Regions from separate parts of the Alcanivorax sp. IL2 genome, predicted to be linked through region 4. Evidence: predicted binding sites of a transcription regulator. Region 4 holds the regulator's gene; each other region holds the start of a gene.
The links. The regulator sigma-54, encoded in region 4, starts transcription at its own class of promoters, with help from an activator protein. The targets are predictions, from matches to a motif close to TGGCACNNNNNTTGCTNT.
Positions count from the first base shown of each region.

Region 1: atzF (allophanate hydrolase) is a predicted target of sigma-54. The motif match lies at 1,921-1,938, and genes of this name have one in related genera.
Region 2: ACMG4N_RS08695 (CmpA/NrtA family ABC transporter substrate-binding protein) is a predicted target of sigma-54. The motif match lies at 1,480-1,497, and genes of this name have one in related genera.
Region 3: ACMG4N_RS12160 (ammonium transporter) is a predicted target of sigma-54. The motif match lies at 1,372-1,389, and genes of this name have one in related genera.

Region 1 is NZ_CP179932.1:177,600-180,785, forward strand. It holds gene ACMG4N_RS00780 (aldo/keto reductase) at 1-345, shown strand, start outside; gene ACMG4N_RS00785 (hypothetical protein) at 363-704, shown strand; gene ACMG4N_RS00790 (patatin-like phospholipase family protein) at 822-1,670, opposite strand; gene atzF (allophanate hydrolase) at 1,980-3,186, shown strand, end outside.
Region 2 is NZ_CP179932.1:1,857,413-1,860,598, reverse strand. It holds gene ACMG4N_RS08695 (CmpA/NrtA family ABC transporter substrate-binding protein) at 1-1,266, opposite strand, end outside; gene ACMG4N_RS08690 (YbfB/YjiJ family MFS transporter) at 1,884-3,038, shown strand; gene ACMG4N_RS08685 (hypothetical protein) at 3,035-3,186, opposite strand, start outside.
Region 3 is NZ_CP179932.1:2,617,410-2,620,595, reverse strand. It holds gene ACMG4N_RS12165 (hypothetical protein) at 1-42, opposite strand, end outside; gene ACMG4N_RS12160 (ammonium transporter) at 39-1,334, opposite strand; gene ACMG4N_RS12155 (EVE domain-containing protein) at 1,508-1,987, opposite strand; gene ACMG4N_RS12150 (hypothetical protein) at 1,984-2,364, opposite strand; gene prmB (50S ribosomal protein L3 N(5)-glutamine methyltransferase) at 2,660-3,186, shown strand, end outside.
Region 4 is NZ_CP179932.1:3,339,302-3,342,487, reverse strand. It holds gene ptsN (PTS IIA-like nitrogen regulatory protein PtsN) at 31-504, opposite strand; gene hpf (ribosome hibernation-promoting factor, HPF/YfiA family) at 521-823, opposite strand; gene ACMG4N_RS15370 (RNA polymerase factor sigma-54) at 863-2,329, opposite strand; gene lptB (LPS export ABC transporter ATP-binding protein) at 2,592-3,186, opposite strand, start outside.

The DNA of each region.
Region 1 (3,186 bases), 420 kb from region 4:
GATCTGAAAAAAGCCGGCCTGATCCGCGCCACCGGCATGTCCAGCAAGACCGTGGCCGGCGGTATCGACACCCTCAACCAGGCAGACGTGGCCATGGTCACCTACAACCTGGCCCATGATGAAGAGCTACCGGTGATCGAACACGCCGCCGCCCGGAACAAGGGCATCCTGATCAAGAAAGCTTTTGCCAGCGGCCACCTGCACAACCAGGGAAAGGACCCGGTGCAGGAAAGCATGAACAAGATCCTTGGCACCCCCGGCGTCGGCAGTATTATTGCCGGCACCATCAACCCGCAGCACCTGCGGGAGAACGTGGAAAAAGCACGCCGCGCCTGCGGCGAATAACAAAAAAAGGAAACACTATGCGCAGCTTACTCAGTATCGCGCTGTTATTACTGGCCTCAGCCGGCCAGGCCGACAAGGTCTATCTTCTGGAAAACGCACCCAGCGACTGCCGGGCCGGCGATACCGTTACTATAGAAACCGGCGGCAAACTTCAGGGCCTGCTGTTCAGTGACGCCTGGATCGAAAACAACGCCAAAAAGAAACTGTTCAAGGCCATCAGGAAAGCCGACGGCAACCGGGCAGTCCTGAAAGACCGGCGCGTATTTCTGATGGATAACCATCATCGCGGGATTCAACGCATTGAGCTGGAAGCCTGGACCTGGCGCTGTGAAGGGCAATTAAAAATTGATAATGAATAATTGATAATGGAAAGCCGCCAGGGTTCGAGACCGCAGGCTGCGTTGCAAGCGCCGCGCTTGCGCTGACCTTACCCGACTGGTGTAGGGTGGGTTAGCCCGAAGGGCGTAACCCACCAGTTAACCCACCGCTTCCAATGGCTGCTGGCCCAATGCCACCGACGCCGCCTGATGTCCTTGCCAATAGCCCTGCTCCAGCTTCTGCCCATTGGTGGTCAACCGGCTCACCGGAAAATCCCGGCCCGGCGCAATCACGGTTACCCGACAATCCGCCGGCGGATTATCAATAAAGTCCAGCGCGTCATTGTAGGCTTGCGAGCGCTTGAGCATGCCCGCATACAAACCCGGCATATCCTTGACCCAGGGTTTCAGCAGCGGCGTCAACGCGCTGGGTTTCTTGCGATAGCCCTGATGCCGCGACAGCACCACGGTGATATCCCTGGCGCCCTGCTCATAGGCCCAACGCACCGGAATGGAATCGCCCAGCCCGCCATCAGTCATGGGATGCCCGTTCACCGTGGGGAATTGCCGGTAAGCAAAAGGAATGGAACAGGACGCCGTCATGATCTCGTTCAGGTTATCCGGCGTCGCCTGATGGTAACGAGGCGCTCCATCTTCCACCGAGGTGGTGACCACCCATAACGGCGTCTGCGACTGCCAGTGCCGGCCCAGATTGAGCGGCACATCCTGCAAGGATTGATGCCATAACCAGTGCACGTCACACAGATGACCGCCGCTCATGAAACGCTGCCAGTTGATGAACTCAGCCCGGCAGGCGTGATCAGTAATGATGTGCCGACTGCGCCCATGATCCCCGGCCAGGTAACCAATCAGATTGGTAGAGCCGGCGGACACGCCCACCGCAAAATCGAATTCCCGGTACTCATTTTCCAGAAAGGCATCCAGCACCCCGGCGGCAAAAATACCGCGCATGGCGCCTCCTTCCACAACCAGCGCTCGCGAAGACATGCACGCCTCCTGTTGGATCCGACTTCCTTATCAACTCTGTCAAAACGCGGCCAAAAGCGGAAATAGCACAGCCCTTTTCCCGCCATCGTTGCCGGCAATAGCAGTGCCAAACCGCAACGCAACCTTTTGCACTCTTACAGCGCAGCTGCATCAGCGTGGCGCATACCAGCCTGAAGGCTCCCGCCGATAACGTCAGCCCTCAGAGATTTAATTTTTGTAAAAACAATCACTTAAATTATTTCCATTCGTTTGGCACCGCCTTTGCACAAGTCCGCATACCAACTTGTGTACAACTAGGTGTGCTAACGAATGATTGGCTGGACTCTTCAACAATGGCAGGCGGCCTACCGCAGCGGTGACCTCACCCCGGTACAGGCCATGAAACAACTGGCGACACTGCTGCACGACAGCGAGCGCGCCCTGTGGATTCACCTGCTGGACGAGTCCTCTCTGCTTGCCCAGGCCAATGCCCTGACCGACCCGGATCTGCCTTTATACGGCGTGCCTTTTGCGGTGAAGGACAATATCGATGTGGCCGGCATTCCCACCACCGCCGCCTGCCCCGCCTTTGCCTACATCCCGCAGGAAGACGCCACCGTGGTCAGACTTCTGCGCGAGGCCGGCGCCATTGTGGTGGGCAAAACCAACCTGGATCAGTTCGCCACCGGCCTGGTTGGCACCCGCTCCCCTTACGGTGAGGTACCCAACCCTTTCAACCCCGACTACCTCAGCGGCGGCTCCAGTTCCGGCTCCGCTGTCAGTGTCAGCCTGGGGCTGGTGCCTTTCTCCCTGGGTACCGACACCGCTGGCTCCGGGCGAATTCCCGCTGCCTTCACCAATACCGTGGGCCTGAAACCCACCCGCGGTGCCGCCAGTACCAAAGGTGTGGTGCCAGCCTGTCGAACACTGGACTGTGTCAGCGTCTTTGCGCTGAACGTAGAAGACGCCCAGAGCGTTTACCGCATCATCGGCCAGTTCGATAGCGCCGATGCCTACTGTCGCCAGGCACCGTCGCGCCAGAACACCAGGCTGCCGCCTCGCCCCCGACTGGGCATCCCCAGGGACCTGCCCTGGTTCGGTGATACCCGGGCGAAAGCGCTCTGGGAACAGCAACTGGAAAGCCTCAGCCGCATTGCCGAACTGGTTACCGTGGACACCATGGTGCTGCAGGATGCTGCCGCCCTGCTCTATCAGGGGCCCTGGGTCGCCGAGCGTTTCACCGTCACCGAAGCCCTGCTGCACAGGCAGCCGGACGCAGTACTGCCGGTCATTCGCGACATCCTCGAACCGGCCGCACAACTCAGCGCCGTTGACAGTTTCCGTGCCCAATACCGGCTGGCCGAACTCAAGCGCCAGTCCGACACCCTGCTGGCGGAGGTAGATGCGTTACTCCTGCCCACGGCGCCGGGGATCTACACCCGCGACGCAGTGCGCGACGACCCCATCACCCTGAACAGCCAACTGGGCACCTGGACCAACTTCGTCAATCTGCTGGACCTGTGTGCGCTGGCCTTAC
Region 2 (3,186 bases), 1.5 Mb from region 4:
GCCGTCATAGGTGACGTTGTCGATGAACTCGCTCTGCGGCGGCTTGAAGCCATCTTCGCTGGCGAAGTCCGGGAATTCATCGGCGCTCATCTTGCCTTCGGCAATCAGTGACTTGGCCGCCTGGGTGTAGATGTCCGGGCGATACACTTTTTTCGCGATATCCATGTACCAGCTGTCCGGCTTGCTCTCGCTGATCTGTCCCCAGCGACGCATTTGCGTCAGGTACCAGATGGCATCGGAGTAGTAGGGATAGGTGGCGTTGTGACGGAAAAACACGTTGAAGTCCGGAATCTCCCGCTTGTCGCCTTTCTCGTACTCGAAGGTGCCGGTCATGGAGTTGGCGATCACGTCATAGTCGGCGCCCACATAGTTGGGGCGGGACAGGATCTTCACTGCTTCCGGGCGGTTGGCGTTGTTGTTTTCGTCCAGCCACTTGGCGGCGCGGATCATCGCCTTGACCACACGGATGTGGGTGTTGGGATATTCCTCCGCCCAGGCCTTGCTGACCCCGAAGACTTTTTCCGGATTGTTTTTCCAGATTTCGTAATCGGTAATCACCGGCACACCGATGCCCTTGAACACGGCTTGCTGGTTCCAGGGCTCACCCACGCAGTAGCCATGAATGGTGCCGGCTTCCAGGGTGGCGGGCATTTGCGGCGGCGGTGTCACTGACAGCAACACGTCTGCCTGCAACTGGCCGCTGGTATCGCCCTTGTGCGGCGCGTAGTAGCCCGGGTTCAGGCCACCGGCGGCGAGCCAGTAACGCAGCTCGTAGTTATGGGTGGACACCGGAAACACCATGCCCATCTTGAAAGACTTGCCGGCGTCCTTGTATTGCTCCACCACCGGCTTAAGGGTGTCGGCCTTGATGGGATGCACCGGTTTGCCATCCTTGCTGGGAATATGCTTTTTCATTTCTTCCCAGACGGAGTTGGAAACGGTAATGCCGTTACCGTTCAGATCCATGCTGAAGGCGGTAATGATATGGGCTTCGGTGCCATACCCGATGGTCGCCCCCAACGGCTGGCCGGCCAGCATGTGAGCGCCATCCAGCTGACCATCAATCACCCGGTCCAGCAGCACCTTCCAGTTGGCCTGGGCTTCCAGGGTCACGAACAGGCCTTCTTCCTCGAAGTAGCCTTTCTCGTAGGCAATGGCCAGCGGCGCCATATCCGTCAGCTTGATAAAACCGAACTTGAGGTCGGCCTTTTCCGGCCAGCCCACCGCATCATCCGCCACGGACGTTGCCGACAGGCCCAGTGTCATCGCGGCCAACACACCACAGAATGTTTTCTTGAAACCTTTCATCATCCTTCCCTCTTCTGCCCGTTTTTTTCGGGCATAAAAAAAGCGCTCAAAGCGTCCCGCCACCATTGGCAGGAATCTTTGAGCGCCTTTGCTCGCATCGGAGTGTGGTCGCCGTTGACCACACAGATGGTTATCTCGCGCACAACGCAGTGGTTGTGCTTACCCTGTCATAAGGCAAATGCTGTGCCAGTTTTGAAAAGGCTGATTTTTCATGACGTTACCGATACCGGGTGCAAGCCGGGCCGGCTTCAGCGCCCGCTTATTGCCCAGCCGGCACCGTTGTGAGTCAGTCCCGCCTCACCAAAATGCATCACGCTTTTGCTGCAACATCACTTTCGTGCCGCAAACCCCGGGTTTTGCCCCGACCTGGTGAAAAAACCACGCACTGCTTGGGAGCCTTTGCGACCAAAGCCGCATTTATCACTGCGGTGAATGATGAACATCATTCGAATGATAAAGCCGACGACGCCATGGCCTGTTAGGCTGCGCGCTGGATTACCGGAGAGACCCGGCACGTCGCCCTGTATTGGTTTTCCCGAGTGCGCCTTCCCATTTGATTACCTGCGAGACACTGCGTGACGACCACCGAAAGAGATCACCTGCTCACCGCCATAGCCGGCGCCTTCAGCCTGGTGATTGCCCTGGGCATTGGCCGCTTCCTGTTCACCCCGGCCCTGCCCGACATGATTGCGGAAAGCACCCTCACCGCCATCAGCGGCGGCTACCTGGCGGCGATCAACTATGGGGGCTACCTGGCCGGCGCCATGCTCGCCATGGCGGTACCCGCCCACCGGGCCCGCACAGCGTTCTGGCTGGCACTGTGGGTGAGCGTAGTCACCAGCCTGCTCATGGGCCTGAGCACCACCTTCACGCCCTGGGCTATCAACCGGTTCCTGGCCGGGGTAGCCAGCGCCATCATCATGGTCAACGGTTCCGCCCTGGTGCTGGGCGCCATGCCCAATCATCTGCGGGCCCGGCTCGGCAATATTCACTATGCCGGCATCGGCCTGGGCATCAGTATCGCCGCCCTCACCGTTGCTTTTATTGAAACCCTGCACGGCAGCTACGCCACCATGTGGCTGGCCTGTGGCGCCCTGGCCCTGGTCCTGCTACCACTGCTGCGCCGCATCCCCGCCCTGCCCCACGCCAAACACAGTCAGCACGAACGGGCGCCGGTGAACCGCTCCGCCCTGGGCTTTCTGATCGCCAGCTACACCTTGGCCGGCTTCGGCTACATCACCAGCACCACCTACCTGCCGGTGATCGCCAAAGCGCAATTGCCGGGCCTGGACAGCGCCGCCTTCTATACCTGGCTGGCCGTGGGCCTGGCCGCCGTGCCCGCCAACCTGCTGTGGGGCAAACTCGCCAGCCACACCAGCGAACGCAACGCACTTATGACCGCACTGGTGGTTCAGGCCCTGGGCGTCAGCGCCCCCGCCTGGCTACCCGGCCTCACCGGGCTGGTCATCAGCGGCCTGCTGGTGGGCGGCACCTTCACCGCCGTGGTCGCCCTGAGCATGTACTGCGGCCGCCAACTGGCCCCCCACGCCGCCAGCGCCGCCCTGGGCGCATTGACGGCCTGCTATGGGGTCGGGCAGATACTGGGGCCGGTGGTGACGGCGCGGTTACTGGAAAGCAGCGGGAGTTTTGCGCCCGGGTTGCTGGGGGCGGCAGTGGCGTTGATTGGGGCGGCGGTGTTGTTGGTGCCGTTGGGGAAGGTGCGGTTTTAGAGCCGGTTCACGGCCTGCTGGCGGACTAACAACGGCATGGCTGCAAACAGCAGCAAAGAAAAGAGATAGGCCATACCGGATACCGGGTCGCGTCCGGCCAGATACTCGCCCAGACTCTGCCCTTGAAACCGCATCACCGCCAACTCGG
Region 3 (3,186 bases), 720 kb from region 4:
GGTGGCGATGGCACGCCGACGACGTTGAAGTTCCTGGCTCATGGACGAGACTCCGCCGAGCGGGTCAGTTCACTGTTGTAGAGCGTGTTCTGGGGGAACTCCGGATAGCCGCTTTCCGCATGTTCGCTCAGGTCCAGGCCACGTTGTTCATGCAGGGCCGGTGCCCGCAGGCCAGTGAGTAGCGACACCAGCATGTACATCACCAGGGCAGTGAAGAAGGCCCAGCCAAATGCCACCACGATGCCCAGCAGCTGCACGGTAATCCGTTCCGGGTTGAACAGGTCGCCATCATAGAACAGGCCAGCGGCCAGGGTGCCCCAGGCACCGGCGAAGGCATGTACCGGCACCGCGCCGACCACATCATCGAGACGCAACGCCAGCAACATTCTCGCCCCGAAAGCTGCCAGCGCGCCGGCGACCAGGCCGGTGAGGACAGCAAAGCCAGGGGTCATCACGGCGCAGCCGGCGGTGACTGCCACCAGACCAGCCAGGCTGCCGTTAACGGTTTCCGTCAACAGAATCGGTCGGCGGCTGACCATGCGGTAGATCACGCTGCCCACCGCGCCGGCGGCGGCGGCAAGTTGGGTATTCAGGTTCACCTTGGCAATATCCACGCTGGCAGCCAGGGTGGAGCCGCCATTGAAACCGAACCAGCCGAACCAGAGGATAAAACCACCCAGGGCCACGTAGGACAGGTTATGCCCCGGGATGGTACGGGGCTGGCCGTGACGGTCAAAGCGGCCCAGTCGTGGGCCAACCACCAACACGCCGGCCAGGGCGCACCAGCCGCCGATGCTGTGCACCACCGTAGAACCGGCAAAATCAATAAAGCCGAGTTTGGCCAGCCAACCCTCACTGTTCCAGGCCCAGTGGCCGTAGAGCGGATAGATCAGCCCGGTAATGACAATGGCCCCGCACAGGTAGCCAACGTAACGGGTGCGTTCTGCCATGGCGCCGGAGGCGATGGTAGCGGCGGTGGCAGCAAACATGATCTGGAACAGCAGCATGGCCCAGGTGCTGCCGTCGGCGTGGCTGAGCATGAACTGGTCTTCACCAAACCAGCCGGTGCTACTGGTGCCGAACATCACGCCAAACCCCACAGCCCAGAACACCAGGGTGCCCACGCACAAGTCCATGTAGTTTTTCATCACCACGTTAAGTGCATTCTTGGCGCGGCTCATGCCACTTTCCAGCAGGGCGAAGCCCGCTTGCATGAAGAACACCAGGGCGGCAGCCACGGCAATCCAGACCGTATCAACGGCACTGAGCGAATCCGCCCTGGCCAGGCCGGGGAGAAGCAGTAAGGCAAACCAGGGTAAGCGGCGCTGTGGCATGGTATGAACCCCATTCGTGAGTAGTGACGAAGAGGCAATTGCAACCGTTGTGCCAAGCCGGTGAGAGAGGGTATCCGCGGTGATGTCGTGCTTTTTTCGTATCTGCCTGCGCGGTTTTGGGGCGAAGTCTTGCAATGGTGCGGCACTGTGCACCGCACTGGTTCGCTTGCCTGTCAGGCGCTGATGTTTTCCGGCATACAGAGCTGCTGGACTCGCTGAAACTGACGTTCGGTGACTTTCTGTACCGACAGGCGAGGGCGAACAACCAGTTCCATATCAGCAAATTCAGCGTACTGACGAAGGGTTTTCAGCGACAGGGGTTGCGGATAGGTACACAGATAACGGATATCCACCTGATACCAGCGTGGTTGTTCGCGGCTGCTGCGCTTGTCGAACCCGGCTGAGTCTTCTTCAAACTGGCTGGGGTCCGGGTAGGGGGCACTGACCACGCAGGCTTCGCCGACAATGGCCGGTTGCGCGCAACTGGAGTGATAGATCAGCACGCAATCACCTTCGTGCATCTCGTCGCGCAGACGATTGCGCGCCTGGTAATTGCGCACGCCGTCCCAGCCGCTGGTGCCGTCAGTGCAGGCACGCAGGTCATCAATGGAAAAGGTGTCGGGTTCGGTTTTCAGTAACCAGATCGCGCTCACTGTTCCTCCCGGGGGTGATTTTCCTGCAGGCATGCCTTGGCCTGTGCCAGGCTGCCACACACGTAGACCGGGAATTGTGGTTTGTTCAGGGACAGCATCATGTTGGCAAAGGTACGGTTGAGGACACTTTCCAGCACCAATACCTTGGCCTCAGTAATCTGCTCGAAGTCTTCACCGCAGGCGTACCGGGCAGCGGTAAAGTCCAGCCCGCAGATGCGACCTACATAGATCGCAAGCTGTTTGCGCTGACGATTCATGTTGAACAGGGTCAGTCGCTGGCGATAGATCGACAATTCCACACGCATGTCCACCAGGGTGCCGTTTTTCAGATCCACCAGGGTGAAGGGGCCGTCTTGTGACACCGTAGCTGCAGTCATGCTTAACCTTTCATCTCGGGCTGTTGGCAAGCCTCTTGTGTTCTCAGCGTGCGCTGCAGGCTGCGCCTTTATGCTCTGTGAGTGCTGCCGGGGCATTCAGGGTAGCCCGCAGTTTATACGCAATCCTGTTGTCGCTGAAATGATGGCACTTGATTCTGTCATGTCGATATTGCGGCTAACTGACACCATTTCCAGGATAACGAGCATACCTGTCTCCTGGCCAACAAGTTACCGTCTGGCAGGCTTTCATGGCGGATTCTATGCTAATCTTCGCCGCCTGCTCGAGGAGGATGCCGTGATTAGCCCGCAACAACATAAAGAAGCCGTTATTGCCCTGCAGACAGTCAGGGATTGCCTGCGTTTTGGTGAGAGTGCCCTGCGTGCCGGCGAGGTTTTCTTTGGCCACGGCAATGATGATCCCTGGGACGAGGCGCTGGCCTTGTTGATGCACACCTTGTCACTACCGCTGAATAGCGATCCCCGCATTCTCGATGCCCGTTTGTTGCCCTCTGAAGTCAGTGACTACCTGGACCTGCTGTGTCGGCGGGTGAACGATCGGGTGCCAGTGCCTTATCTGACCCATGAAGCCTGGTTCTGCGGGCTACCTTTTTACGTGGACGAGCGCGTCCTGATTCCACGCTCGCCGTTGGCGGAGCTGATCGAGCAATCCTTCACTCCCTGGGTGGAGCCTGGGCAGGTCCATGCGGTGCTGGATCTGTGTACTGGCAGCGGCTGTATTGCCATTGCCTGTGCCTACGCGTTTGAGCAGGCGAGGGTGGACGGCAGCGATATCAGTGAAGAGGCGCTGGCGGTATGCGAAGA
Region 4 (3,186 bases):
GGGTGATGCCTGAAAGCGTGTTGCGTTCCTTCATGATGCCAGTCGCAGCTCCGCTTCGGATTCCACGGCGGTGTGATAAAGGTGGTGGTCGTTCTTGCTCAATCGCAGCTCGGCACGGTAATCGTCGTCGTTGAACAGGGACGCCAGGTGGCTGAGGGTTTTCAGGTGCTGTTCCGGGTTTTCCTGGGGAACCAGCAGTACAAAAACCAGATCTACCGGGCGACCGTCAACGGCGTCAAAATCGATGGGGGTAGAGAGTTTCAGCAGCAGCCCGATGGGTTGCTGGCAGTGACCAAGACGACAGTGAGGAATGGCGATGCCTTCACCGATGCCCGTGGAGCCCAGCTTTTCCCGGGCTACCAGGGCGTCGAAGACCTCCTGTTCGTTGAGGCTGTCGCAGCCGGCCGCGGCCAGCTGCGCAACCTGGTCCAGCAGCTGTTTCTTGCTGCTGGCCTGCACCTCGCTATGGGTGCGTGCTTCGGTGAGTAGTTCGCGAACTCGCATAATTGTCGCTTTGGGTTCAGTGGCCGCCGTGCTTGTGGCTGACGGCCTTTTCCTTGTGTTTGAGGATCTGGCGGTCGAGCTTGTCCGTCAGCTTGTCGATGGCAGCGTACATGTCGACTGCTTCAGCGGTGGCGAAGACGTCGGCCCCGGAAATATGGATAGTGGATTCCGCCTTGTGGGTCTTGGGTTCCGGGGAAAGGATCACCTGGACACTGGTAATCTGGTCGAAATGCCGTTCAAGACGGGAGAATTTGTCTCCTACGTAGGCTCGCAAAGCATCGGTAATTTCCAGGTGATGACCGCTGATATTAATTTGCATGGCTGGCTCCTTTACCTGCTCGTTGGGCCGTCCCGGCGCCTACACCAAACGCTTGCGGGCGCTGGATGACGGTATTCTCATCGCCTCACGGTACTTGGCGACTGTCCGGCGCGCTACATTGATTCCCTGCTCATTCAGCAAGCTTGCAAGCTTGTTGTCGCTGAGCGGTTTGCGGGGATTCTCGGCAGCGACCAGCTTCTTAATAATGGCACGAATAGCGGTGGAGGAACACTCACCGCCGCCGTCTGTTCCCACGTGGCTGGAGAAGAAATACTTCAACTCAAAGACGCCGCGGGGTGTCATCATGTATTTCTGGTTGGTGACCCGACTGATGGTCGATTCGTGCATCTCGACGGCGTCGGCAATGTCGGCCAGAACCAGGGGTTTCATGGCCTCTTCCCCATAGTCGAAGAAGTCCTGCTGAACGTCAACGATGCGGGTTGCCACCTTCAGCAGGGTGTCGTGGCGGCTTTGCAGGCTCTTGATGAACCACTTGGCTTCTTGCACGCAGTTGCGCAGGTACTGGCCATCCTCGCCACCGGCCTTGCGGGCCATGGAGGCGTACTGCTGCTGCAAATTGACCTTGGGCAGCACCTCCTCGTTCAGGCTGACCTGCCAGCGCCCCTGGTGCTGGCGTACGATCACGTCCGGCACCGCGTAATCCACCTGGCTTTCCCCAATCTGTTCGCCGGGAGCCGGGTCCAGGGTGCGTAGCAGCGAGAGGGCGTCCAGCAGGTTTTCTTCGCTGATCTGCAGTACCCGGCGCAGGGCGGCGTAGTCGTGCTTTTCCAGTAGCTCGAGATGCCCGAGCAGGGCCAGGGCATAGTCCAGAAAGGGCGTGTCCGTGGGCAGTTGGCGCAGCTGCACCCGCAGGCAGTCGGCCAGATCCAGACTGGCAACTCCCACCGGGTCGAATTGTTGCAGGCGGTGCTGCACAGCCAGGACTTCATCGGCTTCCAGCTCGTCACCTTCGGTGAGCAGGTCATCCTGGGCGTTCATCATCGCCACGATGTCGTCCACGGTGACGGTCAGGTAGCCGCGATCGTCCAGGGATTCGATGATGGTCATGGCGATAATGCGGTCCACATCGCTCATGGGGGTCAGATTCAGTTGCCAGAGCAGGTGGTCCTGTAGATTGCCGGCCACACTATGGCGCTGCTGCCAGTCGTCGGCATCGTCGGGGAGGGCGCTGGAGGCGCTGCTGGTCTGGCCGGAATAAACATCGTCCCATTCCGTTTCGATGCCGGGTTCGTCATCCACGAACTCTTCCAGGGCATCGTCACGCTCGGTATCCAGCTCCTGGTCGTCCTGACGTTCCTCGTCAGCGTCAGGCAGGGATTCGTCACCGAAATCATCGGCCAGCTCCAGCAACGGATTACTTTCCACGGCCTGCTGAATCTCTTGACGCAGGTCCAGCGTGGAGAGCTGCAGGAGGCGTATAGCCTGCTGCAGCTGCGGAGTCATGGTCAGCTGCTGGCCGATTTGTAGTTGTAGGCTTGGCTTCATACTGCTCAGACTGGTGTCATCCCCAAAACCTGAGAATAACAGCCTATGCATAAGGCAAGCAATATTTGTGCCAATGGTGGTTGTGTGCTAGGAGGAAGGTAGTTAACAGTGAACAGTTAATAGTTAACAGCGCGCGGGGCAGGTTTTCTGTGTTTCAAGCCTTTCCGTCGCGAACAAGCTATGGGCGCGGCGGCTTGCTCAAAAATAGTGCATGCCCCGGCCGCGAGCTGTTAACTGTTCACTATTAACTATTTACTGCCTTTTACAGCCTGAAATCGGCCCCCAGATACACATCCCGCACCTGCTGGTTGCCAAGAATGGTGTCCGCATCGCCGGAGGCGATGATATGGCCGGCGCTGACGATGTAGGCGGTGTCGCAGATATCCAGGGTTTCGCGCACGTTGTGGTCGGTGATCAGTACGCCGATGCCGCGCTCTTTCAGATGGCGGATGATGCCCTTGATGTCGTTCACGGAAATCGGGTCCACGCCGGCGAAGGGTTCATCCAGCAGGATGAAATCCGGGTCGGTGGCCAGGCCGCGGGCGATTTCTGCCCGGCGCCGCTCACCGCCGGACAGGCTCATACCCAGGGAATCACGGATGTGGGTGATATGGAATTCCTTGAGCAGGCTTTCCATGCGTTCGTGACGCTCCGCCTTGCTCAGCTCCTTGCGGGTTTCCAGGATCGCCATGATGTTCTCTTCCACGGTCAGGCGGCGGAAGATGCTGGCTTCCTGGGGCAAGTAGCCGATGCCACGCTGGGCGCGGCCATGCATGGGCAGATGGGTGATATCCGCCTCGTTGATGTCGATCCGACCGGCGTCCGCTTCCACCAGTCCGACAATCATGTAGAAGCAG